2 regions of the Adlercreutzia sp. CNCM I-6207 genome follow, and region 2 is predicted to be linked to the other one. Evidence: predicted binding sites of a transcription regulator. Region 2 holds the regulator's gene; the other holds the start of a gene.
The links. The regulator LexA, encoded in region 2, represses DNA repair genes until DNA is damaged. The targets are predictions, from matches to a motif close to CNAACANNTGTTNG.
Positions count from the first base shown of each region.

Region 1 (16,154 bases), on a different contig from region 2:
CCACGGCGGCCATGTCCTCGAGATTGGCGGCCTGCGCTTCGGGCGAGCGCGACGAGGTGGCATCTTCCACCACTACCACGTTGTAGCCGAGTTCCAAGGCGTCGTAAGCGGTGGAGCGTATGCAATTCGGCGTGGTGGTGCCGGCCAGAACCACCGTGGTCACGCCGATGTCTTGCAGCCATGCGTCTAGATCGGTGCGGAAGAAGGCAGAAAAGCTCGGCTTGATGAGGATGGCCTCGCCGGCCGCCGCCAATTCCGGAGGTGCCTCCAGGCTGTCGTGGTTTGCGATGGAAAGGGGGCGCCCTCCTTCCGCCCAGGCGCGGTAGCGCACGGCTTCCACGTCGGAGCCGTCAGGCTGGTAGACGCGCCTCACGTGGTAGATGGCGCCCGCCTGCCCGGAACGGGCCGCTTCCAGGGCGCGAGCGCAGGCGGGAACGGTGGCCGCCGCGCCGGCGACGCACAAAGGAGAGGTCGGATCGATGAAGCCCATTTGCATATCGATGAGCAGGAAGGCGGCGCGGGCTGGTTCTATCATGGGAGGCTCCTCTTTCTATGTGATGAAGTCCGGATTCCGCAAGGTTGAGCGCAGGGGAGGGACGGGGCGCCCCGCCCCGTCCCTCCGGTCGACGATTGGTTGCAAGCCAAATTCCAATGGTATACTGCCACCATTATAGGCATTACGCAACTCAGAAAGGGAGTTTCCTATGATCGGACTTGCTATCATCATCGTTCTTTTGGTGCTGCTTCTGCCCCAGGCGCTGTTTATTGTTCCGCAGCAGAACGTCTACATCATCGAGCGGCTGGGCAAGTTCAACCGCACCGTGGGCGCGGGCCTGAACATTAAGATCCCGTTCTTCGAGACCATTGCCGCCAAGGTGGACATGCGCACGCGCCAGGAGCAGTTCGGCATCGACGCGAAGACCCGCGACAACGTGACGGTGACCATGGCCATCGCCGCCCAGTACCGCGTGAGCGCCCAGCCGGCGGCGAACGGTCAGCCCTCGGGCGTGTGGCGCAGCTACTACATGCTGGCCAACCCCACGGCTCAGATGCGCTCCTACCTCATCGACGCCCTGCGCTCCAGCGTGCCGCAGTACACGCTTGACGAGGTCTTCGACAAAAAGGACGCCATCGCGTCGGACGTGAACCAGACCGTTTCCGGCCTCATGGTGGCCTACGGCTACGACGTGGTGAGCACGCTCATCACCTCCATCGATTTGCCCGCCGACGTGGAGCAGTCCATGAACCGCATCAACTCCGCACAGCGCGAGAAGGAGGCCGCCCAGTCGCTGGCCGAGGCAGAGCGCATCAAAGTGGTCACCGAGGCACGGGCTCGCGCCGAGGCCATGGAGCAGGCGGGCCGGGGCATTGCCGCCCAGCGCAAGGCCATCGCCGACGGCATCTCGGAGTCGCTTGCGGTCATCAAGAGCTCCGGCGTGTCGGCGGCCGAGGCCAACCAGCTGTTCATCTTCACCCAGTGGACCGACATGATGAGCGAGTTCGCCCGCAACGGCCGCCAGTCCACCGTGGTGCTGCCGAGCGACTTCACGGCGACGGCCTCCATGTTCGAGCAGATGCTCGTGGCCCAGGAGACGGAAGGCGCCGACGAGTTCGTCATCGTGGAGGAAGAGGAGAAGTAGCTCCTTTGTCGCGCCGCTTCGAGCTTCCGTGTGCCGTTCGTGGACTTTCCCAGAAAGGCGCGATAATTTCCCTTGCGCCGAGGGTATAGGGGCGATATACTGTCAAATCGCGTCCAAACGAGAAACGATGCAAGACCATTTAGAAGTATAGAGTAGGAAAAGGCAATGGATATCATTCGCGCTATTGAGCAGCAGCAGATCAAGCAGGACCTCCCCGAGTTCCACGTGGGCGACAACGTGAAGGTTCACTATCGCATCACCGAGGGCAACCGCGAGCGTATCCAGGTGTTCCAGGGCGACGTCATCCGCCGTCAGGGCGAGTCGGTCCGCGAGACCTTCACCGTGCGCAAGATCAGCTTCTCCATCGGCGTGGAGCGCACCTTCCCCGTGCATTCCCCGAAGATCGAGAAGATCGAGGTCACCCGCAAGGGCGATGTGCGCCGTGCCAAGCTGTACTACCTGCGCAACAAGGTGGGCAAGGCCGCCAAGATCAAGGAGAAGGCGTTCCGCTAGGCCTTATCTTTTGTGTTCGCGAGGGCTCCTTCGGGGGCCCTTTTTCGTATTCCTCGCCGGTGGGAAGGAGCCCGAGGTGATTGATCTGACCGTCCCCGAGATCCGACGGAAGCTGCAGGAGGCCGATGCGGCCGCCTTCGCCGTGCTGGAGCGGTCGCTTGTGGCCGACACGCGCAAGGGCGTGCGGGCCGCCGTGGAGGTGGCGCGCCGCCGTCTTGAGGCCGAGGCCGCAGAGGAGGCGCGGCTCGCGGGGATGTACGCTTTCGAGCGGGAGCTCGCCGCCGAGCGGGGAGGGTCGGTGGTCATCGGGCTCGATGAGGTGGGGCGCGGGCCCTTGGCGGGGCCTTTGGCCGTGGGGGGCGTGGTGCTGGATGCGGACGACCCCATCGCCGGGCTCAACGACTCCAAGCAGGTGAGGCCGGAGGACCGCGAGGCCATCGCAGGCGAAGTGCGCCGGCGCGCCCGGGCGTGGACGGTGCAGTACGTGGAGCCGGCCGACATCGACCGGGTGGGCATGACGGCGGCCCTGCGCCGGGCCTTTGCCGCCGCCATTGCCGAGGTGGAGGCCCAGGGCGTCGCGGTGGATGTCGTGCTTCTGGACGGCAACCCGCTGCATCTTGATCCGCGGGAGGTGAACGTCGTGAAGGGGGACGGGAAGTGTGCCTCCATCGCCGCCGCGTCGCTCGTGGCCAAGGTGGCGCGCGATCATGTGATGGAGGCCTATGCCGAGCAGTACCCCGGCTACGGCTTCGAATCGAACAAGGGATACGGCTCCGAGGGCCATATGGCGGCCATCCGTGAGCGGGGGCTTTGTCCCATCCACCGGCGCAGCTTCTGCTCCTTCGCCGCCCAGGAGAGCCTGTTCTAGGGATTTTGCGACGTCGATGCGACGCTGTTGCGACACCAGTGCGGTTGGCGCGAGGAACGAAACGAGACATTCCCGCGTCATTTTTACGGTCGTGCTCGACTAAGGTGTGCTCCATCGAGAGGAAAGGAGCGCACCTTATGGCTGCGAGCAGTGAGGCGGGCGTGTTGGAGCGTCCCGCGATTAAGGAGAAGAAGCCCAAGTCCGCGCCGGCGCCCAAACGCAAGGCGAGGGAGGGATCGAGGAAGCGGCGGCCTGCCGACCCGAACGCCCAGGGACGCCGCAACCAGGCGCTGGGGGCGCGGGGCGAGGAGGCGGCCGCGCGGTTCCTCCAGCGCAACGGCTACACCATCCTCGAGCGCAACTGGACCTGTTTCGCCGGGGAGGCCGATATCATCGCCGTCAACGACGAGGCGCTCGTGTTCGTCGAGGTGAAGACGCGCCGCAACGCCGACAAGGGGCTGCCCAGCGAGGCGGTCACCCGGGCCAAGCGCGAGAAGTACGAGCGCATCGCCCTCGCCTACATCCAAGACCATTTCTTCGGCGAGGCCGTGGTGCGCTTCGATGTGGTGGCCATTATCGTGCTCTCCGACGACCGCGCCTTCATCCGGCACCATCTGGGCGCCTATTCGGTGGGTTGAGCCGTGGCGCGGGGTCAATGCGCCGTCATGGGGGCGACGGTTCGCGGCGTGGAAGTGGTGCCGGTGCGGGTCGAGGTGGTCGTTTCCGGCGGCCTGCCGGGCATGGCCATCGTGGGCATGCCGGATGCGGCCATCCAGGAGGCGCGGGAGCGGGTGCGCGCCGCGCTGCGGGCAGCGGGGTTCTCCATGCCGGGGGAGAAGATCGTCGTGAACCTGGCGCCGAGCCATCTGCGCAAGACGGGTTCGGGGTTCGACCTTCCCATAGCCTTGGGCATTCTGGCGGCCACGGGGCAGATCGATCCGGCTTGGGCGCGGGACGCGCTCTACGTGGGCGAGCTCTCGCTGGATGGGCGGGTGCGGCCGGTGGCGGGCACGCTCGCCTGCGCCATCTGCGCCCGGCGCCTCGGGCTGGACTTCGTCTGCGCCGCCGACAGCGATCCGGTGCCCTTAGACGACGTGCGGCTGCTCGCTATGACGTCGCTGGCCCAGGCGGCCCGTGAGGGAGGCGCGGCGGCGGTGCTGCCGGCCCACGGGGGACGGGCGGCCCCGGCGGCCGTCGAGGCGCTCGACTTCGCGGAGGTCGCGGGCCACGAGACGGCCAAGCGGGCCTTCCAGATCGCCGCGGCCGGCGGTCACGGGCTGCTCATGATGGGACCGCCCGGGTCGGGCAAGACCATGCTCGCCTCCCGAGTGCCCACCATCATGCCGCCGCTCTGTCCCGACGAGATGCTGGAGGCGGCCGTGGTCCATTCCGTGGCCGCCGAGCCCATCGATGCCATCATCGCGGGCCAGCGCCCCTTCCGCCATCCGCATCACAGCGCCACCTTGGCCGGGCTCGTGGGAGGCGGCAGCCCCCTGCGGCCGGGCGAGGTGTCCCTGGCCCACCACGGGGTGCTCTTCTTGGACGAGCTGGCGGAGTTCAAAAGCTCGGTTTTGCAGGGTATACGCCAGCCCATGGAGAGCGGATCGGTGATGCTCACCCGGGCCGACGGCAACGTGACCTTCCCGGCGCGGTTCGTGCTCGTGGCGGCCAGCAACCCGTGTCCCTGCGGGTACTTCGGCGACGAGGAGCGGGAGTGTACCTGCACGGTGCCCCAGATCCGGGGCTACCAGAACCGCATAGGCGGACCGCTCATCGATCGCATCGACCTGCATCTGGATGTCCGCCGCATTCGTCCGGCGGAGATTTTGGAACGGAGGCGGGGGACGAGCTCCGCGCAGCTGCGGGAGGGGGTGATGGCGGCCCGGGACTTCGCCTCGTGGCGCGCATCGCAGATGGCCGAGAAGGGGTCTGATGGCTCCATAGAGGCCTTGGCCGACGGGCCGCGCCGCTTCATGATCGCCCAGGCGGAGCTGCACGCCATGAGCGGCAGGGCCATCACGCGCACGCTCGCGGTGGCCCGCACCATCGCCGACCTGGCGGAATCCCAGGAAATCGAGAGCGCGCACATCGCGGAGGCCGTGAACTTCCGCGTGCGCGATGGAATAGGAGGAAAGTGACCGATGCCGGTGAAGGTAATGAGATTGGAAGGGGAGCGCTTCGAGCTTGCCTTGGAGGATTCGCTGTTCCCGAAGGCGCTGAAGAGCATACCCCACCCGCCGGCGCGCCTGTACGGTGTGGGCCGCCCCGGCGCGCTGGCCGAGGGACTGGCCGTCGTGGGTGCGCGGCGCGCGACGCCCTACGGGCGCGGCTGCGCCAAGCGCTTTGCCGCGGCTGCCGCCGAGCGCGGCGTCGCCATCATCTCCGGGGGCGCGCGGGGCTGCGACGCCGTGGCCCACGAGGCGGCCCTGGCCGCGGGCGCGCCCACGGTGGCCTTCCTCGGTGGCGGCTGCAACCAGCTGTACCCGGCGGAGAACGCGGGGCTCTTCCAGCGCATCGTGGCGGCCGGCGGCGCGGTGGTCTCCGAGCACGAGTGGGACTTCCCGCCCCAGCCCCACACCTTCCGCGCCCGCAACCGGCTCATTGCGGGGCTCTCCCGGGCCACGCTCATCGTGGAGGCGGGGCTGCCCTCGGGCACGTTCTCCACGGCCGACGAGGCGCTGCTCGCGGGCCGGGAGGTATGGGTGGTGCCCGGGGCCATCACCTCTGCGGCGTCGAAGGGGGCGAACCGCCTGCTGTACCAGGGGGCGCTTCCTATCGTCGACGACGATGCCTTCGCCGACGCGCTCTTCTCAACCTTCGGTTGTCTGAAGGAGCAGCGGGCCGAGGCTGCGGACGATCGCGGCAAGGCGAGCCAGCCCTATCGCGGGGAAGAAGCCCTGCTCTCGGCGCTCCAGGCCGAGCCCTTGGGCATGGAGGCCCTGCGCCAGCTGGCCGAGGACCATGCTCCGGCTGGCGACACGTTCACCTGGCTCATGATTTGGCTCGCCGAGGCCCAGCGCGACGGGCTCATCGCCCAGTACCCCGACGGGCGCTACGGCCCGCATCCGGCCCTGCGGACGGCGGTGTAGGCCATGGCTGTGTCAATAGGGAGAAGCTGGGGCGCCCAAGCGGAATTGACGGGCCTTGCGGCACCGTTGTTTGGTATCCTTTTGCCCCATGAGCAATACGGTAACCATAGTAGGCGCAGGACTGGCGGGCAGCGAGGCGGCCCTGAGCCTCGCCTCGCGCGGAATCTCCGTGCGCCTTGTCGAGATGCGCCCCGCGCATCCGACCGCCGTGCACCATACGGGGGACGCGGCCGAGCTCGTCTGCTCCAACTCGCTCAAGAGCACCAAGCCCGACAGCGCAGCGGGGCTCTTGAAGGCGGAGCTCGCGACTCTGGGATCGCCGCTGATCGCGGCGGCGAGACGCCATGCGGTGGCCGCGGGCGGCGCGTTGGCGGTGGATCGGGTGCTGTTCTCCCGGGACGTGACGCGCCAGGTGGAGGAGCATCCCCTCATTGCGGTGGAGCGCCGCGAGGCGACGGACATCCCCTCCCTTGCCGCCGGCTCGGACGCGATCGTCTTGGCGAGCGGCCCGCTCACCTCCGATGCGCTCTCGTCGTCGCTTATGGCCCTGACGGGGCGAGACGCCCTGGCCTTCTACGACGCCGCGGCGCCGGTGGTGATGGCGGATTCCATCGACTTCGGGAAGGTGTTTCGCCAAAGCCGCTACGAGGACGCCGGTGCCGGCGGGGACTACCTGAACGCCCCGTTCACCCGGGAGGAGTACGACGCCTTCATCGAGCAGCTGCTTTCGGCCGAGCGCGTCATCGCGAAGGACTTCGAGACCCGCGAGCTGTTCCAGGCCTGCCAGCCCATCGAGGAGATAGCCCGGGCCGGCCGCGACGCCCCGCGCTTCGGCACCCTGAAGCCGGTGGGGCTCACCGATCCGCGCACGGGGCGCCGCCCTTGGGCGGCTTTGCAGCTGCGCGCCGAGGACGCCCACGGCGCCAGCTACAACCTCGTCGGGTTCCAGACCAACCTCACCTTCCCCGAGCAGCGCCGCGTGTTTCGCATGATCCCCGGCCTGGAAGAGGCGGAGTTCGCGCGCTACGGCGTCATGCACCGCAACACCTTCATCGACGCGCCGCGGCTGCTCGACCGTCGTAACCGGCTCGTCACGCCGCAAGCGGACGTCCTCGGCGTCCCCGTCTACGTGGCGGGGCAGCTTGCCGGCACCGAGGGCTACTGCGAGGCCATCCGCAGCGGGCTGCACGTCGCGCTGGCCGTGACCGCCGACCTTGCGGGGATCGCGCTGCCGGAGCTGCCGACGGAGACGGTGTTCGGGGCGCTTCTGGCCTACGCCACGGATCCGGCGACGAAGGACTACCAGCCCATGCACGTGAACTTCGGGCTCATGGCTCCGCTCTCGTCCCCGGTGCGCAACAAGCGCGCCCGCTACCAGGCCTACGCCGACCGCGCCAACGAGGCGCTTGCGGGCTACAAGGAGGCCCTGGCCGAGGCGGGGCTGCTGCCGTGACGGGGCGCAAAGGCGCTGGCGGCGGAAACGCCGCCGACGGGGCGCCGCTGCCCGGCGAAGAGGCGGTGGCGCGGTTCGGCGATCACCTCGCCTCCGAGATGGGCGCCTCGACCCATACGGTGCGCGCCTATCGCGAGGACATGGAGGCCTACCTGCGCTGGGCGCAGCGGGCGGGCGTCGATCCGCTCGCTCCCACCTACCGCCAGCTGAGGCGCTACCTCGCCGAGCTCGACCAGGCGCGCTACGCCCGCACCACCATCAAGCGGCACCTGTCGTCTCTGCGTACGTTCTTCCGCTGGGCGTGCGTGACCGGTCTCGCCCCGGCCGATCCCGCCAGCGTGCTGTCGGCCCCCAAGGTCGACCGCCGGCTCCCGAAGGTCGTGTCCGACGGCGACGTGGAGCGCCTGCTGGCCGTCTACGGCCCGGCCGACGCCGACGGCGCGCCCCGCGAGCAGACGGCGGCGCAGATGCGCGACGCGGCGCTCCTGGAATTCCTGTTCTCCTGCGGCGCCCGCGTCTCCGAGGCCTCCGGGCTCCTCCTTTCCTGGGTGAACTTCCCCGAGCGCGAGGTGAAGGTGTTCGGCAAGCGCGCCAAGGAGCGCATCGTGCCCTTGAGCCGCCGGGGCGCCGAGGCCATGGCCCGCTATCTCGAGAAGGCGCGGCCGGAGCTGCTCGGCGACAGGCAGAGCGACTACTTCTTCGTCAGCAACCGGGGCAACCAGATGAAGCCCGACGGCATCCGCAAGATGTTCAAGCGCGCTCTGGCCGCTGCGGGGCTGGACGAGTCGCTCTCGCCCCATGCCCTGCGCCACTCCTTCGCCACCGACCTTCTGGAGGGCGGCGCCGATCTGCGCAGCGTCCAGGACATGCTGGGGCACGCGAGCCTCACCACCACGCAGATCTACACCCATGTGACCCCGGAGCGCCTGAAGGAGATCCACGGCCTCGCCCATCCGCGCGCGTAAGTCGCCTCCTACGGTTGGGCGCACTGCGGCCGATATGCGCGTAATTTACAAACGGCGAACAGGGGCGTTGCGCGGGGTCATCGGGGCGGTTGCGCCATCGTGACTAGTGGCTTTTTCGGGTCTTCCCCTCCTGTGTTTTGTGCAAGAATCACGGTGACGATCCAGATGGATCGTCGATCGGACGGATTGCGCGGAAGGGAGGAGCCATGAGTCGCAAGAAGGCGAAGATGCTGTTTTGGGCGGCGCTCGTCGTGCTCGCCTACATTCCCTACCTCATGCAGTCCGCCAGCCACGCCGTCATGTAGCTTCCGGATACGCCACAGCGGAAACCCACACAGGAGCCCTCGGGGGAGAGGGCTCCTTTTGCGCTCGCTGTCGGTTGCGGGGAGCGCTTGGCCAGCTGCTCGCGGCGCCCGCCGTCGGCGGCTTTAAGGCGGCGGCGGGCGGCACGGGACTCCGAACCCTCGCGCGGCTTGCGGGGCCGTTTCATCGCTGAGTGGAAAACTCAGCGCAATCCCTTGAATTCCCCTGAAGCGAGGTTCATACTTCACCCACCCTTTCGGGATATCCGTTCCCGCGAGGCAGGCTGGCACATCTCGTTCAAACGGAGGAAAGGATGCACAAAGAGGAGCTCACCGACGGGCAGTCCCTGCGCGGGTTCGCGCTCGCCACCATCGCGTTTCTGGCCATTTTCGCCGCCACGGCGATCCCGATTCCCCTCTATGCCGACTACCAGGCCACCATCGGGCTCACCACGGCGGATATCTCCAACACGATGTTCACCTACCTCACCGGCGTGGCCTTGACGCTCTTGCTCGCCGGGCGCATCTCCGACGCCTTCGGGCGCACTCCCGTGACCAGCCTCACCCTCATGCTCGCCATCGTCGGCTGCATCATGTTCATGATGGCCGACAGCGGCGCGGCCGTGCTCGCCGCCCGCTTCGTCCAGGGCCTCTCGGCCGGCTTCGGCATGAGCGCCGTGTCCGCCCTCGTCATCGACTGCGTGGGGGAGAGACACCTCGGCTGGGGGTCTACCGTTGCCAGCTGCGGTGCCATGGTGGGCATCATGATCGGGTCGGTGGCCGTGGGCATCCTCTACGACATCGTGCCGAGCATCGCCGTGCTCTACGGCATCATGATCGTCATCCTGGCCGTGTGCCTGTTCCTCATGCCCGTGGTGCACGAGCCCCTCGACCAGACGCTCTCGCTGCGCGCCGTCATGAGGGTGCGCGTCTACATCCCCACCGACAACCGGCGTCTGTTCGCCGTGGTGGCCGTGTGCTACCTGGCCACCTGGCTCGTCTCCTGCTTCTACCAGTCGTTCTCGGCGCCCATCGCCCAGCAGTGTTTCGGCGAGACCTCGCCTCTGGCCGGGTCGGTCATTCTGGCCCTCATCATGGCGCCGTCGCTTCTCGGCGGCCCGCTCGTGCAGCGCTTCGAGCCCAAGCGCACCCTCGTCGTCTCCATGGCGGTCGTGACGGCCACCACGGCGCTGATGGCGCTATGCGTCCTCATGGGCGCCGAGCTTCTGTTCATGGGCGACTGCGCCCTGTTCAGCTTCGCCATGGGCGTGGCGGTGTCCGTGTCGCTGCGCCTTCTGCTTCTGCGCGTGAGCGTGCTGCGCGTCTCGGCCATCCTCGCCTCGGTGAACCTCGTGGCCTACGCCGGCTCGGCGATCACCGGCGTGGTCTGCGGCATCCTTCTGGAGGCGACCTCCTTCGCCTTCGTGTTCGCCGCCATGGCCGCCGTGCTCGTCGCCGCCAGCCTGTTCGTGGCGATCTGCCTGCGAGCGCCCAGCGAGAAGAAGAAGGACGGCCGCCTCACGCTGTCCCGTTTCCGGAAGATGAAGGGCATGGGGGAGTCCTCGGCGCCCGAGCCCGCGACGGGGGAGGCCGTTCCCGAGGATGCCTCCGTCGCTGCCCCCGCGCTCATATAACCTGAGCGCTCATCTATGCAAAATCCGTGAACCCGAACAAAAGTTCCCTAAATTGCTAGCCAGCGGCCGCGCGAATCGGTAGAATACGCAGGCGAAACAAGAGAATTCGGCAACGGGCGGCCCGCGCGGCGCCCGTTGCTTCACGTCTGCGAAGGAAATCCAGCCAATGGCCAACGAGATCGTCATCAAAGGCGCCCGCGAGCACAACTTGAAGGACGTCGACCTGACTATTCCCCGCGACGAGCTGGTCGTCATCACGGGCCTTTCCGGCTCCGGCAAGTCCAGCCTCGCCTTCGACACCATGTACGCCGAGGGGCAGCGCCGCTATGTGGAGAGCCTCTCCAGCTATGCCCGCATGTTCCTGGGCCAGATGTCCAAGCCCGACGTGGACTCCATCGACGGCCTGTCGCCGGCGGTGTCCATCGATCAGAAGACCACGTCGAAAAACCCCCGCTCCACCGTGGGCACTACCACCGAGATCTACGACTACCTGCGCCTTCTGTTCGCGCGCGTGGGCGTGCCCCACTGCCCCGAGTGCGGCCGCGAGATCAAGAAGCAGACCACCGACCAGGTGACCGACGATATCCTGCGCCTCGGCGACGACGCCCAGGGCGAGTCGACGAAGGCCATCCTCATGGCCCCGGTGGTGGCCGGCCGCAAGGGCGAGTTCACGAAGCTCTTCGCCGATCTGCAGAAGGAGGGCTTCTCCCGCGTGCGCATCGACGGCGAGATCGTGAAGCTTTCCGGTGAGCCCGTCACCCTGAACAAGAAGATCAAGCACTTCATCGACGTGGTGGTCGACCGCGTCACGCTGAAGGAATCCGCCCAAAGCCGCATCGCCGAGGCCGTGGAGCTGGCCTGCAAGCTGGCGCAGGGCCGCGTGCTCGTGCAGGTGCTCGGGCCGGACGGGAAACCGCTCGGCGAGGCCGGGGGCACCTCCTCGGGCGCCACGGGCGGCCTCGGGGAGGGAGAGCATTTGTTCTCGCTGGCCCTCGCGTGCCCCGAGCACGGCCACTCCATGGACGAGCTGCAGCCCCGCGACTTCTCCTTCAACGCCCCCTACGGCGCCTGCCCCGACTGCCTCGGCATCGGCAGCCGCGACGAGGTGGATCCCTCGCTCGTGGTACCGGATCCGTCCCTCACGCTGAACGAGGGCGTCATCGCGCCGTTCAAGAGCGGCAACTACTACCCCCAGGTGCTGCGCGCCGTGGCCCAGCATGTGGGCACCGACGCCGACACCCCGTGGGAGGACATGCCGAAGAAGGCCCAGAAGGCGCTCTTGCATGGCCTCGGCAACGAGAAGGTGCGCGTTGACTACCGCACCGTGGACGGCCGCGACACCTACTGGTACATCGAGTGGGAGGGCGTGCTCGCCGCGGTGAAGCGCCGCTATACCGAGGCCCAGTCCGACGCCCAGCGCGAGAAGCTGTCGGCCTATTTCGCCACGGTGCCCTGCGAGACCTGCGGCGGCAAGCGCCTGAAGCCGGAGGTCCTCGCGGTCACGGTGAACGACAAGTCCATCCACGACGTCACGGAGATGTCGGCGGCCGAGTCGCTGGCGTTCTTCGAGGGGCTGCACTTCACGGGCCAGGCGGCGGTCATCGCCCTGCCCATCGTGAAGGAGATCCGCGAGCGGCTGCGCTTCCTCGTGGACGTGGGCCTGGACTACCTCACGCTGGAGCGGGCCACGGCCACGCTCTCCGGCGGCGAGGCCCAGCGCATCCGGCTCGCCACCCAGATCGGCGCCGGGCTCATGGGCGTGCTCTACATTCTGGACGAGCCCTCCATCGGGCTTCACCAGCGCGACAACGAGCGGCTCATCGCCACGTTGGAGCGCCTGCGAGACTTGGGCAACACCGTGGTGGTCGTGGAGCACGACGAGGACACCATCCGGGCGGCCGACTTCGTGGTGGACATGGGCCCGGGCGCCGGCGAGCACGGAGGCCACGTCATCGCGGCGGGGACGCCGGCGGAGGTCATGGCCACGGAGGGCTCCGTCACGGCCGACTATCTGTCGGGGCGCCGCCGCATCGCGGTACCGGAGGCTCGCCGCAAGCCGGGCCGCGGCACGCTGAAGATGACCGGCGCCAAGGAGAACAACCTGCAAAACGTCACGCTGGAGGTGCCCATCGGCACGCTCACCGTGGTCACGGGCGTCTCCGGCTCCGGCAAGAGCTCCCTTATCACCGACACGCTGGCGCCGGCGCTCGCCAACCGGCTGAACCACGCCCATCGCCGCACCGGGCCCTACCGCAAGATCACGGGCCTAGAGAAGCTGGACAAGGTCATCAACATCGACCAGAGCCCCATCGGGCGCACCCCGCGCTCGAACCCGGCCACCTACATCGGACTGTGGGACGACATCCGCGCGCTGTTCGCCAGCACGGCCGAGGCCAAGGCCCGCGGCTACGCGCCGGGGCGCTTCTCCTTCAACGTGAGCGGCGGCCGCTGCGAGGCCTGCAAGGGCGACGGCCAGATCAAGATCGAGATGCACTTCCTCCCCGACGTCTACGTGCCCTGCGAGGTCTGCAACGGCGAGCGCTACAACCGCGAGACGCTGCAGGTGACCTACCGCGGCAAGAACATCTCCGAGGTGCTCGACATGACCGTCGAGGACGCCCTGCACTTCTTCGAGAACATCCCGGGCATCAAGCGCAAGCTGCAGACGCTCTTCGACGTGGGCCTCGGCTACATCCGCCTGGGCCAGCCGGCGACCACGCTCTCCGGCGGCGAGGCCCAGCGCGTGAAGCTCGCCAGCGAGCTGCAGAAGCGCCAGTCCGGCAAAACGTTCTACATTCTGGACGAGCCCACCACGGGCCTGCACTTCGAGGACGTGCGCCAGCTTCTGGAGGTGCTGCAGCGCCTCGTGGACGCCGGTAACACCGTGCTCGTCATCGAGCACAACCTCGACGTCATCAAGTGCGCCGACCATATCGTGGACTTGGGCCCCGAGGGCGGCGACCGCGGCGGCACCATCGTCGCCCAGGGCACGCCTGAGGAGGTGGCCGAGGTGGAGGGCTCCTACACCGGGCACTTTGTCAAGCGCATGCTGGAGGCCGACCGCCAACTGGCCTCCCGTTAAGCGTCCGGCCCTATCCCGTAGGGGCAGACCTTGGTCTGCCCTTTCGAGTGGAATAACCTCGCTCGGGAGGGGCGACCAAGGTCGCCCCCTACGGAAATCCTCCGGCGATTAGGGTCGCCCCCTACGGAGATCAACCGGCGACCAAGGTCGCCCCCCGGTGAGGGAATATGGAACCTCGTGCCCCGTCGCGCCTTCGCGGCGGGGCTTCGGTATAATTTTCCCCATGAAGAAGCGTACCCGCGAAAAAGTCGCCCTGCTCGTGTTCGCGCTGCTCGTCGTGCTCGGCGGCAGCGTGCTTCTGCGCTACTTCGAGACGGGCCGCTCCTTCAACATGGCCGCCACCGCCGTGGACGACGCCTTCGGGCAGATGTCCGGATATACGGCCATCGTCTTCGACGGCACCTACGACGTCCTGGACGCGCTGCGCCCCACGAAGCTCCCCTCGGTGGACGGGGACGCCGACGAGCGTCCCGAGACGCTGGGCGAGATGGTGGCCGCCGAGCTGGCGCGGTTGCCGCTGTCCATGCGCGAGCGGCCCGTCTACGCCTCGGATGTGCGCTCGTTCTACGAGGAGAAGGGCGCCGGCGTCCTCACGCTGAACCTGGACGATCTCGCCCGCTACGAGAAGCCGCGCATCCTCATGGCCGGCGACCGCAAGATCGGCGTCGTGGCCGTGGACTACTACGCCTCGGCTCGTCAGCTGGAAAAGCTGCACGACGAGCTCGCGTCCGCCGGCGCCGAGTCCTTCGTCTGCCTCGTGCCGCGTCTGAGCTGCCTTGCGAGCACCGACGACTTCAACGTGGTCATCGTCACCGACGACGACCAGGCCGAGCCCGGCCGCGGCGAGGGCGAGGGAAACGCGCACATCGTCTACGCCCCGGAGCGCGGGCAGGTGGGCGTCGTGCTGCTCACGTCCCTGAACGTCCCCTCCTCGAAGGTGTACGCCTCGCTCTAGCCCGTTCGCCGCTCCCGCGTGCGCAAATTCGCGGGCTTTGTTTCGGCTCAGTTAATTAGTCATCGTTTGGAAATTCCCCGTTCTATAATGCGGCGCGAAGGCGGAGGTGCATCGTGGCACCGCCGCGAGCCCTTTCCGCATAAAGGAGGTTCCTTTGAGCTACGTCGACAACGTCATCGAACAGGTGAAGGCGAAGAACGCCGAGCAGCCCGAGTTCATCCAGGCCGTCACCGAGGTCCTGCAGTCCTTGGAGCCGGTCATCGAGGCCCATCCGGAATACGAGGAGGCAGCCCTCCTCGAGCGCATCGTCGAGCCCGAACGCGTCATCATGTTCCGCGTGCCGTGGGTCGACGATAACGGCAAGGTTCAGGTCAACCGCGGCTTCCGCGTGCAGTTCAACAGCGCCATCGGCCCCTACAAGGGTGGCCTGCGCCTGCATCCTTCCGTGAACCTCGGCATCATCAAGTTCCTCGGCTTCGAGCAGATCTTCAAGAACAGCCTCACCACGCTGCCCATGGGCGGCGGCAAGGGCGGCTGCGACTTCGACCCGAAGGGCAAGTCCGATATGGAGGTCATGCGCTTCTGCCAGGCCTTCATGACCGAGCTGTTCCGCCACATCGGCGCCGATACCGACGTGCCGGCCGGCGACATCGGCACGGGCGCCCGCGAGATCGGCTACATGTTCGGCCAGTACAAGAAGATCAAGAACGTCTTCGAGGGCGTGCTAACCGGCAAGGGCCTTTCCTTCGGCGGCTCGCTCGCCCGCACTGAGGCCACCGGCTACGGCCTGGTGTACCTCGTGGAGGAGTACCTGAAGTGCAACGGCGACTCCTTCGACGGCAAGACGGTCTGCATCTCCGGCTCCGGCAACGTGGCCATCTACGCCACGCAGAAGGCCCAGCAGCTCGGCGCCAAGGTGGTCACCGTGTCCGACTCCACCGGTTGGGTGTACGATCCGGCGGGCATCGATGTCGCGCTGCTCAAGCAGGTCAAGGAAGTGGAGCGCGGCCGCCTCACCGAGTATGCCGCCCGCCGCGAGGGCGTCGAGTACCACGAGGGCCGCGGCGTGTGGGTTACCCCCTGCGACATCGCGCTGCCCTGCGCCACCCAGAACGAGGTGCACATGGAGGACGTGGAGAATCTCGTGAAGAACGGCTGCAAGATCCTCGCCGAGGGCGCCAACATGCCCACCACCCTCGAGGCTACCGAGTACGTGCAGGAGCACGGCATTGTGTTCTTCCCGGGCAAGGCGGCCAACGCCGGCGGCGTGGCCACCTCCGGTCTGGAGATGTCCCAGAACTCCGAGCGCCTCTCCTGGACCTTCGAGGAAGTGGACGCGAAGCTCAAGGGCATCATGGTGAGCATCTTCCACGCCATCGACGACGCCGCCAAGCGCTACGGCCATGAGGGCAACTACGTCATGGGCGCCAACATCGCCGGCTTCGAGAAGGTCGCCAACGCCATGATGGCCCAGGGCATCGTGTAGGAAGAGCCGCGCGCTGACGTTACGAACGACCTGTGGGTCACGTGAAAAGAACCCCGGTGAGAACGAACCGGGGTTCTTTTGCGTTCTAGAGGCCGGCCTGCTGCTTGCAGTCGGCGAGGGCCTCGGCGACGGCGGTCTGCTGCTTGCAGCTGGCGGGGATCTTCGAA
Region 1 covers NZ_CDRVLZ010000022.1:276-16,429, reverse strand. Annotated here, with positions in the region: gene ACW4QM_RS10255 (isochorismatase family protein) at 1-535, opposite strand, end outside; gene ACW4QM_RS10250 (SPFH domain-containing protein) at 705-1,640, shown strand; gene rplS (50S ribosomal protein L19) at 1,806-2,153, shown strand; gene ACW4QM_RS10240 (ribonuclease HII) at 2,233-3,021, shown strand; gene ACW4QM_RS10235 (YraN family protein) at 3,159-3,659, shown strand; gene ACW4QM_RS10230 (YifB family Mg chelatase-like AAA ATPase) at 3,687-5,159, shown strand; gene dprA (DNA-processing protein DprA) at 5,163-6,110, shown strand; gene trmFO (methylenetetrahydrofolate--tRNA-(uracil(54)-C(5))-methyltransferase (FADH(2)-oxidizing) TrmFO) at 6,199-7,563, shown strand; gene ACW4QM_RS10215 (tyrosine recombinase) at 7,560-8,528, shown strand; gene ACW4QM_RS10210 (MFS transporter) at 9,145-10,464, shown strand; gene uvrA (excinuclease ABC subunit UvrA) at 10,631-13,546, shown strand; gene ACW4QM_RS10200 (hypothetical protein) at 13,770-14,501, shown strand; gene gdhA (NADP-specific glutamate dehydrogenase) at 14,656-15,987, shown strand.
Region 1: a site for LexA is predicted at 10,498-10,511, ahead of uvrA (excinuclease ABC subunit UvrA). Genes of this name have one in related genera too.

Region 2 (16,154 bases):
CGTGGTCGATCCCAACGATGCCGCCGCCGTGCGACGGGCCCTCAAGGAGGCCACGGGCAGCGACGACATCTCGGTCATCGTGTTCCGCTCGCCCTGCGTGCTGCTCGAGCGCCACGTAGAGCCGCCGCTGTTCGTGAGCGACTCCTGCACGGCCTGCGGCGCCTGCGTCACGTTGGGCTGTCCGGCCCTCGGCCGCGACGAGACGGGCCGTGCGCTCATCGATTCCGCGCTGTGCATCGGCTGCGGCCACTGCACCCAGTACTGCCGCTTCGACGCCATCGTCAAGGAATAGGAGGCCGTTCATGGAAAATGCCACTAAGACCGTGCTCTTGTGCGGTGTGGGCGGCCAGGGAACCATCCTCGCCGCCGATTTGCTCGCTTTCAGCTGCATGAAGGCGAATCTGCAGGTGAAGGTGTCGGAGATCCACGGCATGGCCCAGCGCGGCGGCGCCGTCACCACGGTGGTTCGCGTGGGCGAGGACGTGAAATCCATGGTATCGGACGCGGGATGCGCCGATGTCGTCGTCGCCTTCGAAACCACCGAGGCCCTCCGCAATCTGCCCCAGCTCAAGGAGGGCGGCTCGCTCATCGTCAACGATGTGGCCATTCGGCCCCTGCCGGTACTCACCGGCGCCGCCTCGATGCCCGGGAACGCCCGGGAGCGCCTGCGCGAGGCGGGGGCGCTGCTCATCGACGCCGATGCCATTGCGCGCGCGGCCGGCAACGCCAAATGCGCCAATGTGGTGCTCGTGGGGGCCTTGGCGGCCCGGCTCGACATTCCCGTCGAGGTGTGGGAGGAGACCGTGGCCGAGCGCGTGCCGCAGAAGACCGTCGAGGCGAACCTCGCCGCCCTGCGCGCGGGCCGAGCCGTCATCGAGAACGAGGAGGGAAAATAGCATGACCGTTTCCCAGATCAGCGTATTCGCCAACAGCCGCCCGGGGCACATGAACCGGGTGCTCGACCTCTTCGAGGGCGCCGGCGTCTCCGTGCGCGGCTTCTCCGCCGCCGACACGGGGGGGTACGGCATCCTCCGCTTTATCGTCGATAAGCCGGAGGCGGCCATGGAGGCGCTTAAGGGCGCCGGCTGCGCCTGCGTCGTTTCGCCGGTCATCTGCCTGAAGCTCGTCGACGAGCCCGGCGAGCTCTCGCGGGTCATGGGTGTGCTCGCCAAATGCGGCATCAACGTGGTCTACAGCTATTCCATGATCTCCACCTATATCGTGCTCTCCACAAGCGAGCCGGAGCGCGCCCAGGCGCTTCTGGCCGATGAGCCGGTGGAGCTCATTTCCCAAGAGGACATCGCGCGCATCGTCGCCGAGCGCGCCGCGAAGGAGGCGTAAGAGCGCATGAGCGAGGCAATGGATCCCATCGACGTGACAAAGAAGGGCGCGGCGCTGGCCGCCGCCGAAGCGGGACGGTTCGACGCCCTGCCCATTTACAAGCCGGAAATCGAATGCGCCTCCCGCGAGGAGATTCGCGCCCTGCAGCTGGAGAAGCTGAAGGAGACCGTGGCCTATGCCTACGAGCGCGTGCCCTACTACCGCCAGAAGCTGGACGAGATGGGCGTGGCGCCGAGCGACATCCAGACGCTCGAGGACGTGCGCAAGCTCCCCTTCACCGACAAGGCCGTGCTGCGCGAGACCTTCCCCTTCGGCCTGTTTGCGGTGCCGCTGGACGACATCCGCGAGCTGCACTCCTCGTCGGGCACCACCGGAAAGCCCGTGGTGGTGGGCTACACCGACGACGACATGGACATGTGGAGCGAGTGCATCGCCCGCCTCGTGCAGATGGCCGGCGTCGTGCCCGGGGACATCGCCCAGATGGCCTTCGGCTACGGCATGTTCACCGGCGGTTTCGGCCTGCACTACGGGCTGCAGCGCCTGGGCTGCGCCATGATCCCCGCGGGCTCGGGCAACACCGAGCGCCATATCCAGATGATCGAGGACTACGGCACCACCGTGCTCGTGGCCACGCCCTCCTACGCCATGCACATCTGCGAGGTGGGGGAGAAGATGGGCTACGATTGGGAGAAGTCCCCCCTGCGCGTGGGCCTTTTCGGCGGCGAGCCCTGTCCGCCGGGCCTGAAAGCCGAGATCGAGCGACGCATGCACATCGTCTGCACCGACAACTACGGCCTCACCGAGGTCATGGGGCCGGGGGTGTCCGGCGAGTGTCTGGCCGAGCGCTACCAGCAGCACATCGCCGAGGATCACTTCCTGTGGGAGGTCATCGATCCGGAAACCGGTGAGCCGGTGGGCGAGGGCGAGATGGGGGAGCTCGTGCTCACGCCCCTTTGCAAGCAGGGCATTCCCGTGCTGCGCTACCGCACCCACGACTTGACCGCCGTGCACACCGAGCCCTGCGCCTGCGGCCGCACGCTGGCCCGTATGGACAAGGTGCGCTCCCGCTCCGACGACATGCTCATCATCCGCGGCACCAACGTGTTCCCCTCGCAGATCGAGGACGTGCTCACGGGCATCGAGGAGGTCACGCCCCATTACCATATCATCGTGGAGACCCGCGGCGGCATGGACGCGCTCATCGTGGAGACCGAGCTGCGCCCCGAGGCCTTCCGCGACTCCTTCGAGGCCATGGACGCCCTGCGCGCTCGTATCGCCGAGAAGCTCAAGGGCACGCTGCTCGTGGCGCCAGAGGTGCGCCTGGTCGAGCCCGGCGGCATCGAGCGTGCCATCGGCAAGGCCAAGCACGTCGACGACCGGCGCGAGAAGTAGCCCGGTTTTAAGACTGCGCCGGAAAGGTTTCATTGGCTATGACGGAAAGCGGCGCGACAGAGGCGACACCCGTCGTCGGCCGCTTCGCGCCGTCGCCGACCGGGCGCATGCACGCGGGCAACATCTACGCCGCGCTCATCGCATGGCTCGTGGCGAAGTCCCAGGGCGGCCGCATGGTGCTGCGCATCGAGGATCTCGACCGCGAGCGCTCGAAGGCCGCCTACATCGATCAGATCCAGCGTGATTTCGAGGCCCTGGGCCTCTTCTGGGACGAGGGGCCGTACTTCCAGCATGATCGCGACGAAGCCTATGCCGAGGCATTCGCGCGCCTTGAGGCCCAGGGGCTTTTGTACCCGTGCTTCTGCACGCGGGCCGACCTTCACGCCGCCTCGGCGCCCCACCGGGGTGAGAAGCTCGTCTATGCCGGCACCTGCCGCCATCTGTCGGCCGCGGAGGTGGAGGCGCGCCGGGCAGCGGGGCGCACGCCGGGCTGGAGAGTTGCCGTGGACGGTCGCATGATCGCCTTCGAGGACCTCGTTCAGGGATACTACGCGCAAAAGCTCGACCGCGACTGCGGCGACTTCCTCATACGCCGCTCCGACGGCGCGTTCGCCTACCAGCTGGCAGTGGTGGTGGACGATGCCGCCCAGGGCGTCAATTCAGTCGTGCGCGGCGTCGATCTGCTTTGCTCCACGCCGCAGCAGCGCTACCTCCAGGATCTTCTCGGGCTGCCGCACCCCGCCTATGCGCACGTTCCGCTGCTCGTGGCCGAGCAGAATCGGCGCCTCTCGAAACGCGATCGGGACGCGGCCTTAGACGAGCTGCTGGCCCGGTTCGGAAGTCCGCGAGCCGTCATCGGACATATCGCGGCGGTGGCGGGGCTTGTTCCCGAAGAGGCGCCGGCGACGCCGGAAGAGCTGCTGAAGGACTTCTCGCTGGAGCGTTTTCGCGATGGACTGCCCGATCTCGTGCAGATTCCCTGGCGCTCCTAAAGCAGGAGGGCGGCGGCGTAGAATGCGCCCAGAGCCACGTTCACGCTGCAGATCTGGCCCATGGCGCTGATGCGCGTGGGCGCAGCGAGCGGATTTTTCCACAGGCCCATCATGAGGGGGTAGCAGCCGAGCGCCAAGAAGGGGAGCACGACGATACCCCGGGGGAACCAAATGCCGATGATGGCGAGGATGGCGAGAACCCAAACGACCATGAGGGCGTGGTAGAGGGTGCGCGCCTTTTCTCGGCCCAGCAGCACCGGCAGCGTGCGGCGGGATGCCTCGATGTCCTTCTCGATGTCGCAGGTGTTGTTCGTCATCATGATGAGGCCCACGCCGATGATCGTGGGCGCGGCCCAAAGGAGCGCCATGAACGTGAACGTGCCCGAGAGCACCTGGTAGCATGCCAGCGGAATAAGACCGCCCATAACGATGCCGCTCACCGCCTCGCCGACGGGAAGGTAGGAGAGAGGCGTCTTGCCTCCGGAGTACATCACGACGATGACGGCTCCGATAAGCGCGATGACGAGGGGAACGGGGCCTGTCTTCCAAACAACGTACAGGCCGAGCAGAAAGGCCACGGCCAGAAAGCCGATGGCCAGCCCGAGGGCCGAGCGCGGATTGACGTCGTTGTAGACGAGCACCGAGTCGGAGGCCTCCACGTTGTCCTCGGCCGTATCGGTTCCCTTGATGAAGTCGAAGTAGTCGTTGAAGGTGTTCACGGACGCCTGCATGAGGATGCAGATGAGGAGCAGAAGCCACGCCATGCCCACGTCCAGCGACCCGGTGTTGGCCAAGGCGCAGGCGGCGGCCACGAGCACGGGCATGATGGCCGCCGGCCAGGTATGGGGCGCGGCCAACTGAAGAGCGAGGCGAGGGGAGAGGGGAGTCGTCGCTCCCCCGCTGTTCGGTTTCGTATGGGAACCCATGTTCGATTTCTCTTTTCGTCGTGAGAAGCGTTATCGATTACCTGGCATTATAGAAGAAGGGCGCCCCAATGGAGCGCCCTTCAAGGGGTTTGCGCGTTGACGGCGCGTTTAGTTGGTCATCAGCGCGGCCGCGATGTCGCCCGAGGTGGACGAGGCCGGCTCCCAGGTGCCGTCGACCTTGGTGTAGGTGATGGTGATGGGCTGGGTGGCCGCCAGCTCGACGCCGTCGAGGGAGCCGATGACGATCTCGCCGATCTTTTGGTTGATCTCATCGTTGGAGAGAGCGGCAAGAGCATCGGGATCGGCGGTGACCTCGTCCACGGCCGTCTGCAGCGCCTGCAGGTAGCCGGTATAGCTCTTGCAGGTAAGGGTGATCTGGGCCGTGGCGCTGTCGCCGTCGACATTGATCGAGTCGATCGTGTAATCGAAGCCGCTCAGGTAGGACTTCATGAACTCGACGCCGTCGATGCCGTAGACCGAAAGCTGGCTCATATCGATGGACTCGGAGAACTCGTTGACGAACGCGTCGTCGATGTTCTTAATGCTGTCCAGTTCGGACGAGAGTGAAGCGCGGATGGCGTCTTCATCGCTCGTGCCGCTCGAGCAACCGGCCAACCCGACCATTCCAATGGAAAGCGTCAAAAGAGCAGCGAGAACCACTAGAAAACCCTGTATAGTTGATCGTGATTTCGATTTTACATAATCCATATTATCAGCCTTTCTTGTCAATCTTTTCAGAAGCCCTCCAACTTGAAACATTTTACCGTATATGGAAGGTGTTTAGCCCCAGGCATTGCCGCTGCCGCCGGATGGCTGCGCGGTGATGGTGGCGCCCTCGCCGAGGATCGAGGTGAAGTCTCCCGTTTGCATGGCCTCCATGAGCACGGGCATCATGAGCGCGATGCCGACGATGTTGACGATGAGCGCAATGGCGCTGATGGCGAGACCCCAGATAAGCGTCTGGCGTACCGTGGCGGCATAGACCTTCTGGCGACCATCGACATCGTCTATCACGTGCTTGATCTTAACGAAGCCGACAATGGCGCAGACGAGGCCCACCGTGCTCAGCATCACGCCGCCGATGATGAAGGAGACTGGACCTGCAATGGCGGCTACCGTCGAGAGCGTGCGGGCGGATTTCAGGTCGGCGTCGATGAGCGCCCGTCTCTGATCCTGCGAGGGCTCCGTCGACGGCTCGGGTCGCTGGGGATTTTCGGGAGTCGTCTCCGGAGCTCCCAGCTGCTGGGGCTCGGGCGTTTCTTCGGGTTTCGAATCGCGGTGATCGGTCATAAAGGACACTCTTTCTAGGAAAGGCCGCTGCTTCCGAAGCCCTGCGCTCCGCGCGAGCTCTCGGGAAGCTCATAAGTGTTATGTAAAGTAATGGTGGGGGTAGCGATGATCACGAGTTGGGCGATGCGCTCGCCCTTTTCGTAATTGAACACCTCCGTTGGATCGAGATTGATGAGCGGCACCTTGATCTCCCCCCGGTAGCCGCTGTCTATGAGGCCCGGGGCGTTCACGATGGAGATGCCCTGTCGTGCCGCCAGGCCGCTTCGGGGAATGATGAGCCCCGCATAGCCCTCGGGAATGGCCAAGGCGATACCGCAGGGCACGAGTGCCCGCTCGAAGGGCAAAAGCGTGCCGCCCTCGGCGGCGCGCAAATCGAGACCCGCATCGCCCGGACGGGCGTAGGCGGGCGCTTCCAGGGTCTCGTCGAGCTGCTTGAAAAGAACGTCCATGGATCAGCCCAGCTCTTTCAGGGCCTCGGAGAACTCCTCCACATTCTGGAAATCCTTGTAGACGCTGGCGAAGCGAATATAGGCAACGTCATCCAGAGTGGCCAGACGGGCCAGTACCAAATCGCCCAAATCGCGCGATTTGATCTCGTTGCGCTGACTCGATCGCAATTCCGCCTCGATGCTCGTGATGAGTCCGTCGATCTTCTCGGGCGTGATGGGACGTTTCGCGCAGGCGATGAGCAATCCTCGCATGAGCTTCTCGCGGTTGAAGACCTCCGATGAACCGTCGGCCTTGATGACGAGAATGGGATTTTCGGCGAGCCGCTCGTAGGTGGTGAATCGCGTGCCGCACTGCAGGCATTCGCGACGGCGCCGGATAGAGGCGCCGTCGTCGGCCGATCGCGAGTCGACGACTTTCGATTCCTGGTAGCCACAGGAAGGACAGCGCATAGGTTCTCCTTCTCACTTTGATAAGTTGATTGCTTATCATACCCTATCAGACCTAGCGCGCTCCCCTCTTCAAAACATTGCTACCTTCGCGACACCCGCCCTCGACGCTCTAGGCGAAGAAGATGAGGAATGACGCGATGGTGCTGAGCGTGAAGGCTATGGAAAATTCGATGCGTGCCATTTTTTACTCCTGACCTCTTGCGTAGAACCTTTGTTCGCAGTTATAATAGAGCGAACAAAGGTTCACGTCAAGAGATTTTTCAAACAAATGTACGCTTTTGTGAAAGGATGCGCTATGACCCAGAAAGTGACCAAGCGGCAACAGGCGGTTCTCGACTGCATCGAAGCGTGCATTCGCGAGAAGGGCTACGGTCCTACGGTGCGCGAGGTGTGCCAGAGTTTGGGGCTCTCCTCCCCTTCCACCGTCCATGTCCATTTGAAGGCACTTGAAGACAAGGGCTTCATCAAGCGCGACCCCCTTAAATCCCGCTCCATCGCGCTTACCTATCCCATCGAGGAGGTTCCCTCCCCTGTCACGGCCTTCGCGGCCGCCTACAGCAAGCTCGTCAATGTGCCCTTGGTGGGCAACGTGGCTGCCGGCTCCCCTATTCTCGCCGAGGAGAACATCACCGACACCATCACGCTGCCCACCGATATCGTCGGCGATGCCCCCTCCTTCATGCTCTCGGTGCGCGGCGAGTCCATGATCGAGGCCGGCATCAACGATGGCGACTACGTGGTTGTGAAGGAGCAGCCGGTGGCCAACAACGGCGATATCGTCGTGGCCATCATCGACGACGGCGCCACCGTCAAGCGCTTCTTCCGCGAGGCCGACCATATCCGCCTGCAACCGGAGAACTCGACGATGGATCCCATCATCACCACGGACTGCTCCATTGCCGGCAAGGTGGTGGCCGTGTTTCGGCGCCTGTAGCGCCTTCGCTGCGCCGATAGGCCGCGAGTCCTCCCCTTTTGGTCAATCAAGAGCGCCCCTGCTCCGGATGCGAGGATCCGGAGCAGGGGCGCTCTTTCGTTTCTGGAGCGGTGGTTTCCTCAAGCGTCGACGTCCGAGACAAGGTAAGGGGAGAACGCGCTGACGAAGGCAGGGGCCGCGAGCAGCTGCAGGCGCGTGCCTGTCGCCTCGTGACTCTCGGAGATGATGTGGCAGCGCTCGTGGGCCAGCGATACCAAATCCCCCCGTTGGTACGGCACGAGCACGTCCAGCTTGGCGTCGGCGGACGAGGCGGCCTGGGCAATGGCGCCCACGAGCCCCTCTATGCCCTCTCCAGAGCGAGCGGACACGAACCGGGCGCTCGGATAACGCCTTTTAAGGCCAGCCAGCGTCTCGGCGTCCAGCAGATCGCATTTGTTGAAGGTGGCGATCGTCGGAATGCTCTGGGCCCCTATCTGGTCGAGAACCTCGCACACGGCCTCGATCTGCTCCTCGAACTCCGGCGAGGAGGCGTCGATCACGTGCAGGATAAGGTCGGCTCCGGTGATTTCGTCGAGCGTCGACTTGAAGGCCTCGACCAGGGTGGTGGGCAGCTTCTGGATGAAGCCGACGGTGTCGGTGACGGTGACCTCGCGGCCCTCGGGCAGTTCGAACTTGCGGGTGGTGGAGTCCAGCGTGGCGAAGAGCTTGTCGTAGCTGAGCACGTCGGCTCCGGTGAGCCGGTTGATGAGCGAGCTTTTCCCGGCGTTGGTGTAGCCGGCCAGTGCCACTTTGAACATGCCGCTGCCGTACCGACTCTCACGCTGCAACGAGCGCACGTCGGACAGGCGCTCAAGCTCGCGGCGAATGCTCGTGATGCGCTTGCGCACCATGCGGCGGTCCACCTCCAGCTGGCTTTCGCCCTCACCGAAGCGGGATCCCACGCCGCCTCCCATGCGGTTCGAAGCGAGGTGGGCCCACATGCCGCGCAGGCGCGGGTACAAGTACTGGTTCTGGGCGAGACGCACCTGCAGACGCCCCTCCTTGGAGGTGGCGTGCAGGGCGAAGATGTCCAGAATGAGGGCCGTACGGTCGATGACCTTCACGGACTTGTCCATGACCTTCTCCAGATTGGCCTGCTGGGAAGGTGTCAGCTCATCGTCGAAGATGACGAGGTCGGCCTCGTGCGACCGTGCCAGCTCGGCGATTTCGTCGGCCTTGCCCGTGCCGACGAAGGTGCGCGGGTTGGGCGCGTCCAAGCGCTGGGTCGTCGTGGCCACCACATCGGCTCCGGCCGTATCGGCCAGACGTTCCAGCTCGGCCAGGGAAGATTCCAAGGGCCACGGCAGCCCCGGGCGCTCGACGCCCACGAGAACGGCGCGCTCGCGGCGCTCCTCGGCCTTGGTGGCCGGACCCTTTTGGATGACGGATTCGTATTCGGTCATAGCATGCTCCTTTGCTTCAAGTAACGACGGATCCCATGAGGGGAAGGCGGTGCAAGTGGTCGTTACAGGCGCATGAGCATCACTCCTTAATCGTGGCGCGGCGTTGCGCCGGTGAAACGGGGGCTATCATAGCACAACAGCAGCGCCGGAGAAGCTCACGGCAGCACAATGGTTCCCGAGAAGCTCTCCGTTGCCGGTCCCGTCATGGATATCGTGCCATCCTCGTTCCAGCAGATGTGCAGTAGGCCGCCGCTCAACAGGAGATCGTTCTCCCTGCCGGCCCGACCGGTGAGGCAGGCGGCCGTGTTGGTGGCGCAGGCGCCGGTGCCACAGGCCAAGGTCTCGCCGCAGCCCCTCTCCCATACGCGCATGGCGATGCCCTCATCGGTGACGGAGGCGAACTCGACGTTGGTTTTCTCGGGAAATACGGGATGCGTCTCGAAGAAGGGGCCGGGAAGATCGATGCGCAGGGTCGAGAGGGATTTCTCAGCACCAGCGGGGAACAGCTCGTTGGGCAATGCCGCCCAATCGTCCACGAGGCAGACGGCGTGGGGGTTTCCCATGGAGACGCACACGAATTCGAAGGTTCCCCACGGCGAATCGAGGCGAAGATGCCCCACATAGGGCGCACCATCGGTCGCGCGGGAGTCCGGCGCGGCATCGACGGGCACGAGCACGGGATCCAAGATGGGCGCGCCCATGTTCACGGTCGCCTCGGTCATCTTCCCCTCCGCATCCACGGAAAAGGCGATAGGGCGCGGGCCGGCCAGGGTGTCGGCCACAAGGCTGCCCGAGGCAACGTCCGCCAGCTCGCGATCGACGAGGTACTTGGCGAAGCAGCGCACGCCGTTGCCGCACATTTGGGCCAAGGTGCCGTCGGCGTTGATGTAGTGCATGTAGCCGTCTCCCTCTTCCGAGAGAGCCGGCCGCACGAGGATGACGCCGTCGGCGCCGATGCCGAAGTGGCGGTCGCACAGATACGACACCTGCTCGTCGGTCAGATCAAGAGCGCAGTCGCGATCGTCGATGAAGACGAAATCGTTCCCGAGACCGTGCAATTTGGCGAAGGACAACTCCATGGGACGCTCCTTTTAGGCGGCAATTGAGGAGACGGAAGCTCTCCTCGACGACCCGGAAGGGCCGCTTCAACCATGGTAGGCGTCCAATGTTTCCAACTGGGAAAGAATCTCGGCAGCCACGGCTTCGGCATCGCCGACATCGGCGTTCACCCAGCGGATGCGCTTATCGCGGCGGAACCACGTACGTTGGCGCTTGCCGTAGCGGCGCGTGGCCGTCTTGATGGCCTGCACGGCCTCCTCTAGCGTGATGTTCCCATCCAGCGCCTCGACGATCTCCTTGTATCCGATGGCCTGGGGCGCCGTGACGCCGTCGCGGAATCCGGCGGCCAGCAGGCCCCGCACCTCGTCGACGAGCCCTGCGGCCACCATGGCATCGACCCGGGCGTCGATGCGCTCGTTCAGGATAGCCGGCTCCACGGCCAGCCCGAATTGCACGGCTGGAACGAAGGGCGCCACGGTGGCGAGCCGCTGTTTCTGCTCGGCGTAGCTGGCACCCTCCTCCAAAAGCTCGAAGGCACGCACGACGCGCCGCACGTTGTTGGGGTGGATGACGGCGGCGCTTGCGGGATCGCGCGCCTCCAGCGCCTCCCACAGGGCCTGGTTGCCGTGTTCCTCCGCATAGGCGGTCCAGCGTTCGCGGACGGGGTTTTCCACCTGGTCGCCCTTGGGGAAGGCGAAGTCGTCGATGGCCGCCTGCACGTACTGGCCGGTGCCGCCGCAGAGCACCGCTCTCTTGCCGCGGGCGTCAATATCGCGAATGCAGTGCCGGGCGAACGCCTGGAACAGGGCCGCCGAGTAGGGCTCGCCGGGATCAACGAGATCGAAGCCGTGATGGGGCACGCGGCGCTCAGATGCAGGAAGCTTGCCCGTGCCGACGTCCATGCCCCGGTAGATCTGCATGGAATCGGCGCTCACCACTTCCCCGCCGAGGCGCTCGGCGACGATCTGGGCCGCGTCGGTCTTGCCCGAGGCCGTGGGCCCCACGATGGCGATGACGGGTGCGGAAAGCTCAAGCATGGGCGATCGCGCCCGAGAGATACCAGGTGCGGGCTTCCTCGATGGTCACGGGCACGATGCGCCCCACCAAAGACGCCGCCTCCGTGCCGGAAGGCACCGGAGCGTGAACGGTCTGGTTCTTCGGGCTCTTGCCGGCCAGGATGGAATCGTCGCGCTTGGACGTGCCCTCGACCAGCACGGGCACCGTGGCGCCGAGCTCCGCCTGGTTCGCCTCGAAGGCCTTGCGCTGGACGAGATCCACGAGCCGGTCGAAGCGCTCCTGGATGACCTCGCGGGGCGTGTCGTCGTCCATCTCCGCAGCAGGCGTCCCCTCGCGCTTGGAGTAAATGAACGTGAACACCTGGCTGTAGCCGACTTCCTCCACGAGGCGATAGGTGTCCATGAAGTCCTCTTCGGTCTCGCCGGGGAATCCCACGATGATGTCCGTGGACAGGGCGATGTCGGGACGGGCGCGGCGAAGCTTCTCGATAAGGCCGAGGTAGTGTTCGCGGGTGTAGCGGCGGTTCATGGCCGAGAGGATGCGGTTCGAGCCCGACTGCACGGGAAGGTGCAGCGCCGGCATGAGCGAGGGCAGCGTGGCGAACAGCCCGATGACCTCGTCGGTGAGATCCTTCGGGTGACTCGTCGCGAAGCGGAGCCGCTCGATGCCCGCGGCGTCCACGGCCCGAAGGACATCCGCGAACCGCGGCTCGCCGTAGAGGTCGCGCCCGTACGAGTTCACGTTCTGCCCCAGCAGCGTGATCTCCTTGACGCCCGCTTCCACATAGGAGCGCGCCTCGGCGGCGATGTCGTCCAGGGGCCGCGACTTCTCGCGCCCGCGGACGTAGGGCACGATGCAGTAGGAGCAGAAATTGTTGCATCCCACGGTGATGGGCAGCCACGCCGCCCAGTCGTGCTCGCGCACCGTGGGCAGGGCGGAGGAGAACTCCGCTCCCCCCTCGATCACTTCGGCGGCGCGGCCGTGCTGTTCGATGGCGCGTCGGAGAAGCCCCGGCAAAGAGCCCAGATTGTGAGTGCCGAAAACCACATCGAGATGGGGAAGCGCCGCAAGCAGCTTGTCGCCGTCGCGCTGGCCGATGCAGCCGCCTACGGCGATGTAGCGCTTGTCAAGGGGCGTGCCGTCGCGCAAGGGGATGTTCTTCATGGAGGCGACCTGCCCGTAGAGCCTCGTGTCGGCAGCCTCGCGGACGCAGCACGTCATGAACACGACGATGTCCGCCTCCTCGATGGTTTCGACGGGCAGCGAGCCCAGGCCCTCCAGCATGCCGGCGACCCGCTCGGAATCGTGCTTGTTCATCTGGCAGCCGAAGGTGTGGATGCAGAAACGAGTTCCCTCGAAGACGTTGCTCATAGCAAAACCCTCTAATGGACCGCGGCCGCATCGACGATGGGGGCGATCGCGGCGGCGCCCCGCGGCTCGACGGCGAAGCGGATGGCCGTGCGGTACTCGCCGTCGATGACGATGTCCGCGAAGGAGGGGATGCAGCAGATCTCGATGCCCACCGGCGAGAGGAACCCGCGGGAGATGGCCACGGCTTTCACAGCCTGGTTCACCGCACCGGCCCCCACGGCTTGAATCTCCACCGACGCCCCGTCTTTGATCATGCCGGCGATGGCGCCGGCAACGGAGGCGGGAGACGATTTGGAGGATACTTTGAGGCACCCGATGGAGGGCTTGGTTTCAGTGGTAGACACAGCTGGTCCTTGTCGTTTGTGGTGCGGTTCTTCTCTGGATGTGGTTCGTTTAGCGGGCGCCCGTGGCGCCTTCAGCCCGAATATTCTACCTGTTGCACCCGAGTGGCGCAACCGCGCGCGCTTCCTTAGAGCGACGTGCGGATGGGAACGGTGATGCGGATGGCTTCCTGGCCCACGATGACCTCCGCCTCGCCCACCGCTTCCAGATAATACGTTTCCGCCACGGGCTCCATGAGCCGGCCGATGCCGCGCTTCAGCGTATCGATGTCCTCGGGAGCCAGACGCAGGGAGCGGGCGTTCTTAGAATTTCGCCGGCGCTCGGATGGGCGATGGGCCTGCCGCGGGAACGATTCGGCGGCCAAACGCTCGGTTAAGGGGTCGAGCGCAACGATGGCCCCGTCGAGAATGCGTCGGGCCGAGCGCTCGGAGAGCGGCAGCCCCAGGGCCTCGCAGCGGTCCGCGAGGTCATCGGGGCCGGCGGCCAGGGCGAGGCGCTTGACGAGGGGGATTCCCGTGCCGTCGCCCCCGAAGGCGCGCACGGCCGGGGAGAGCGAGGCGAGACCCAGTTGGTACAGCGTCGCTGCCACCTCCACCGGGGTGCCGAGGTACACGGAGAGGTCGCCGCGGTGCTCCAAGGCGAATTCCGCGGCCGTGCGCACGATGTTCTTGGGGCCGCGCATCGCCCACGAACCGGAAGGCTCCTGCTCGAAACGGGGAAACGTCGACTGATCCGCCTTCTCGGCGAGGCTTTCGGTGTCGGTGGCGACCGTGAGGCTGGTGCCGAGTCCCGGCTCCGATTGCAGCACCCGGGCCTCTTCGGCGTTCACGGAGATAGAGTAAAGGGCCATGCCGCGCCCGTGCATGCCCCACTTGTCCATATGCGCGCTATCGAGCTTCGAAGTGACGCGCGGTTCGAAGATGCGCTCGTGCTGGGCAGCGGGAATGCCCTGTCCGTCGTCGAGGACGGTGAGCAGACGTTCGTTGCCGGTCTTCTGAGTGGCGAGGAAGATGCGGCTGGCGCCGGCATCGCGGGCGTTGCGCAGAAGCTCGATGACCACGTCCTCGCTCGAGCGGATGTCCTGGGCGGCCTGGCGTCGTTCGGCCTCGGAGGACCGGAGGCGGACGAAGCCGTCTCCGAGGTCATCCTCGACCCGTAGACGGCTCTCGCCGCACACATCGTCTATGAAATCGCTGAGGGTATCGCCTTCCATGGCCTACTTGGCGTAGTCGACCGCACGGCTCTCGCGGATGACGACGACTTTCACCTGGCCCGGATACTGCATCTCGTTCTCGATCTGCTGGGCGATGTCGTGGGCCAAAACGACGGATTCGGCCTCGTCCACCACTTCCGGCTCTACCATGACGCGAACCTCGCGGCCTGCCTGGATGGCGTAGGTGCGCTCGACGCCCTTGTGGGAGTTCGCGATCTCCTCCAGCTTCTCGAGGCGCTTCACGTAGGCGTCCAGCGTCTCCTTGCGGGCGCCGGGGCGGGCGGCGGAGACGGCGTCGGCGGCCTGGATGAGCACGTCGACGACGGAGTTGGCCTCCACATCGTTGTGATGGGCCTCGATGGCGTGGACGATCTCGGGGCGCTCGCCGAAGCGACGGGCCAGATCGGCGCCGATGACGGCGTGGCTGCCCTCGACCTCGTGATCGACGGCCTTGCCGAGGTCGTGTAAAAGGCCGGCCCGCTTGACGGGGATGGGGTCGAGCCCGAGCTCGGAGGCCATGACCGAGGCCAGATAGGCCACTTCGAGCGAATGGTTCAGCACGTTCTGACCGAACGAGGTGCGATAGCGCAAACGTCCCAGGGTGTTGACGAGCTCCGGGTGGAGATCGTGGATGCCCGCATCGAACGTGGCCTGCTCGCCGGCCTCGTGCACCCGCTGGTTCACCAGCTTGACGGCCTTGTCGTACATCTCCTCGATGCGCGCGGGATGGATGCGCCCGTCGGCGATGAGGTTCTCCATGGTGACGCGGCCGATCTCGCGGCGCACCGGGTCGAAGCAGGAGATGGTGACGCACTCCGGCGTGTCGTCGATGATGAGGTTCGTGCCGGTCAGCTGCTCGAAAGAGCGGATGTTGCGGCCCTCGCGGCCGATGATGCGGCCCTTCAGATCGTCGGAGGGGATATGGATGGTGGACACCGTGCTCTCGGCGGAGTGGTCGGCGGCCACGCGCTGGATGGCGAGGCTCAAGATCTCGCGGGCCTTCTTGTCCGCCTCGGCCTTGGTACGCGTCTCGGCATCGCGAATGATGACGGCCGATTCGCGAGTGACCTCGTCGTGGATAGTCTCCAGCAGCTCCTCTTTGGCCTCCTGGGGGCTCATGCCCGCAGCGCGCTCGAGGGCCTGGTTGATCTCGATCTGGGCCTCCTCGCGATGGCGCTCGATGGCATTCTCGGCCTCTTCGACATCGCGCTCGCGGCGCTCGACCTGTCCCTGCAAAGACGAGAGCTGGTGCTCGCGGGCATCCAGCGACTCGACGCGGCGATCGAGGGATTCCTCGCGCTGGGCGATGCGGTTCTCGGCGGAGCGCACCTCGCGCATGCGCTCCTTGTTCTCCTTCTCCATCTCCTGCTTGTAGCGAAGGGCCTCGTCCTTGGCTTCCACGGCGGCTTCACGTCGGAGCGTCTCGGCTTGCTTCTTGGCATCCTCGACCAGGCTTGCGGCCTCGCGGGCAGCGTTCTTGGATGAGGAGCTGGCAATGAGTCGGTTGACGATGAAACCGAGGACCAAGCCGATGACGATAGCGACGATCAAAAGCACGATCGTGATGGGATCCATGGCTGTTTCCTCCTTTCATCTGGGCTTTCATACCCATTTCATGTCATAAAAAATGCCCGTGGCCGGGCATGAGCATAACTGCGCGAAGATACGAGGAATATGAAATTCTCTATCTTGAATGCCCGGGAGGGCACGTATGCTCTAAAGCCACGGCTCACAGTATAGCGTAAGGCCGCGGCTTTAGACAGACTCTCGTGGGTTTGTGTCATGAATGGCCCATCGAACCGCACATCAGGCCGCGTTCCCGCTCCTCGAACCACGTGCGAGAGGCGGTAGCGGCGACGTCGGTGGAAAATCCTTGGGATACGAGGCGGCGGAAGGCGGCCTCTCGGGCGCGCTTGGCTTTAGGCGGCCGACGCCG
Region 2 covers NZ_CDRVLZ010000010.1:54,047-70,200, reverse strand. Annotated here, with positions in the region: gene ACW4QM_RS06725 (thiamine pyrophosphate-dependent enzyme) at 1-292, shown strand, start outside; gene ACW4QM_RS06720 (indolepyruvate oxidoreductase subunit beta) at 303-896, shown strand; gene ACW4QM_RS06715 (amino acid-binding protein) at 898-1,341, shown strand; gene ACW4QM_RS06710 (phenylacetate--CoA ligase family protein) at 1,348-2,733, shown strand; gene gluQRS (tRNA glutamyl-Q(34) synthetase GluQRS) at 2,772-3,725, shown strand; gene ACW4QM_RS06700 (prenyltransferase) at 3,722-4,651, opposite strand; gene ACW4QM_RS06695 (hypothetical protein) at 4,760-5,311, opposite strand; gene ACW4QM_RS06690 (hypothetical protein) at 5,432-5,941, opposite strand; gene dut (dUTP diphosphatase) at 5,956-6,390, opposite strand; gene nrdR (transcriptional regulator NrdR) at 6,394-6,840, opposite strand; gene lexA (transcriptional repressor LexA) at 7,136-7,774, shown strand; gene hflX (GTPase HflX) at 7,894-9,216, opposite strand; gene dapF (diaminopimelate epimerase) at 9,372-10,295, opposite strand; gene miaA (tRNA (adenosine(37)-N6)-dimethylallyltransferase MiaA) at 10,362-11,312, opposite strand; gene miaB (tRNA (N6-isopentenyl adenosine(37)-C2)-methylthiotransferase MiaB) at 11,305-12,663, opposite strand; gene ACW4QM_RS06650 (stage V sporulation protein S) at 12,675-13,007, opposite strand; gene ACW4QM_RS06645 (ATP-binding protein) at 13,133-14,218, opposite strand; gene rny (ribonuclease Y) at 14,222-15,793, opposite strand; gene ACW4QM_RS06635 (regulatory protein RecX) at 15,999-16,154, opposite strand, start outside.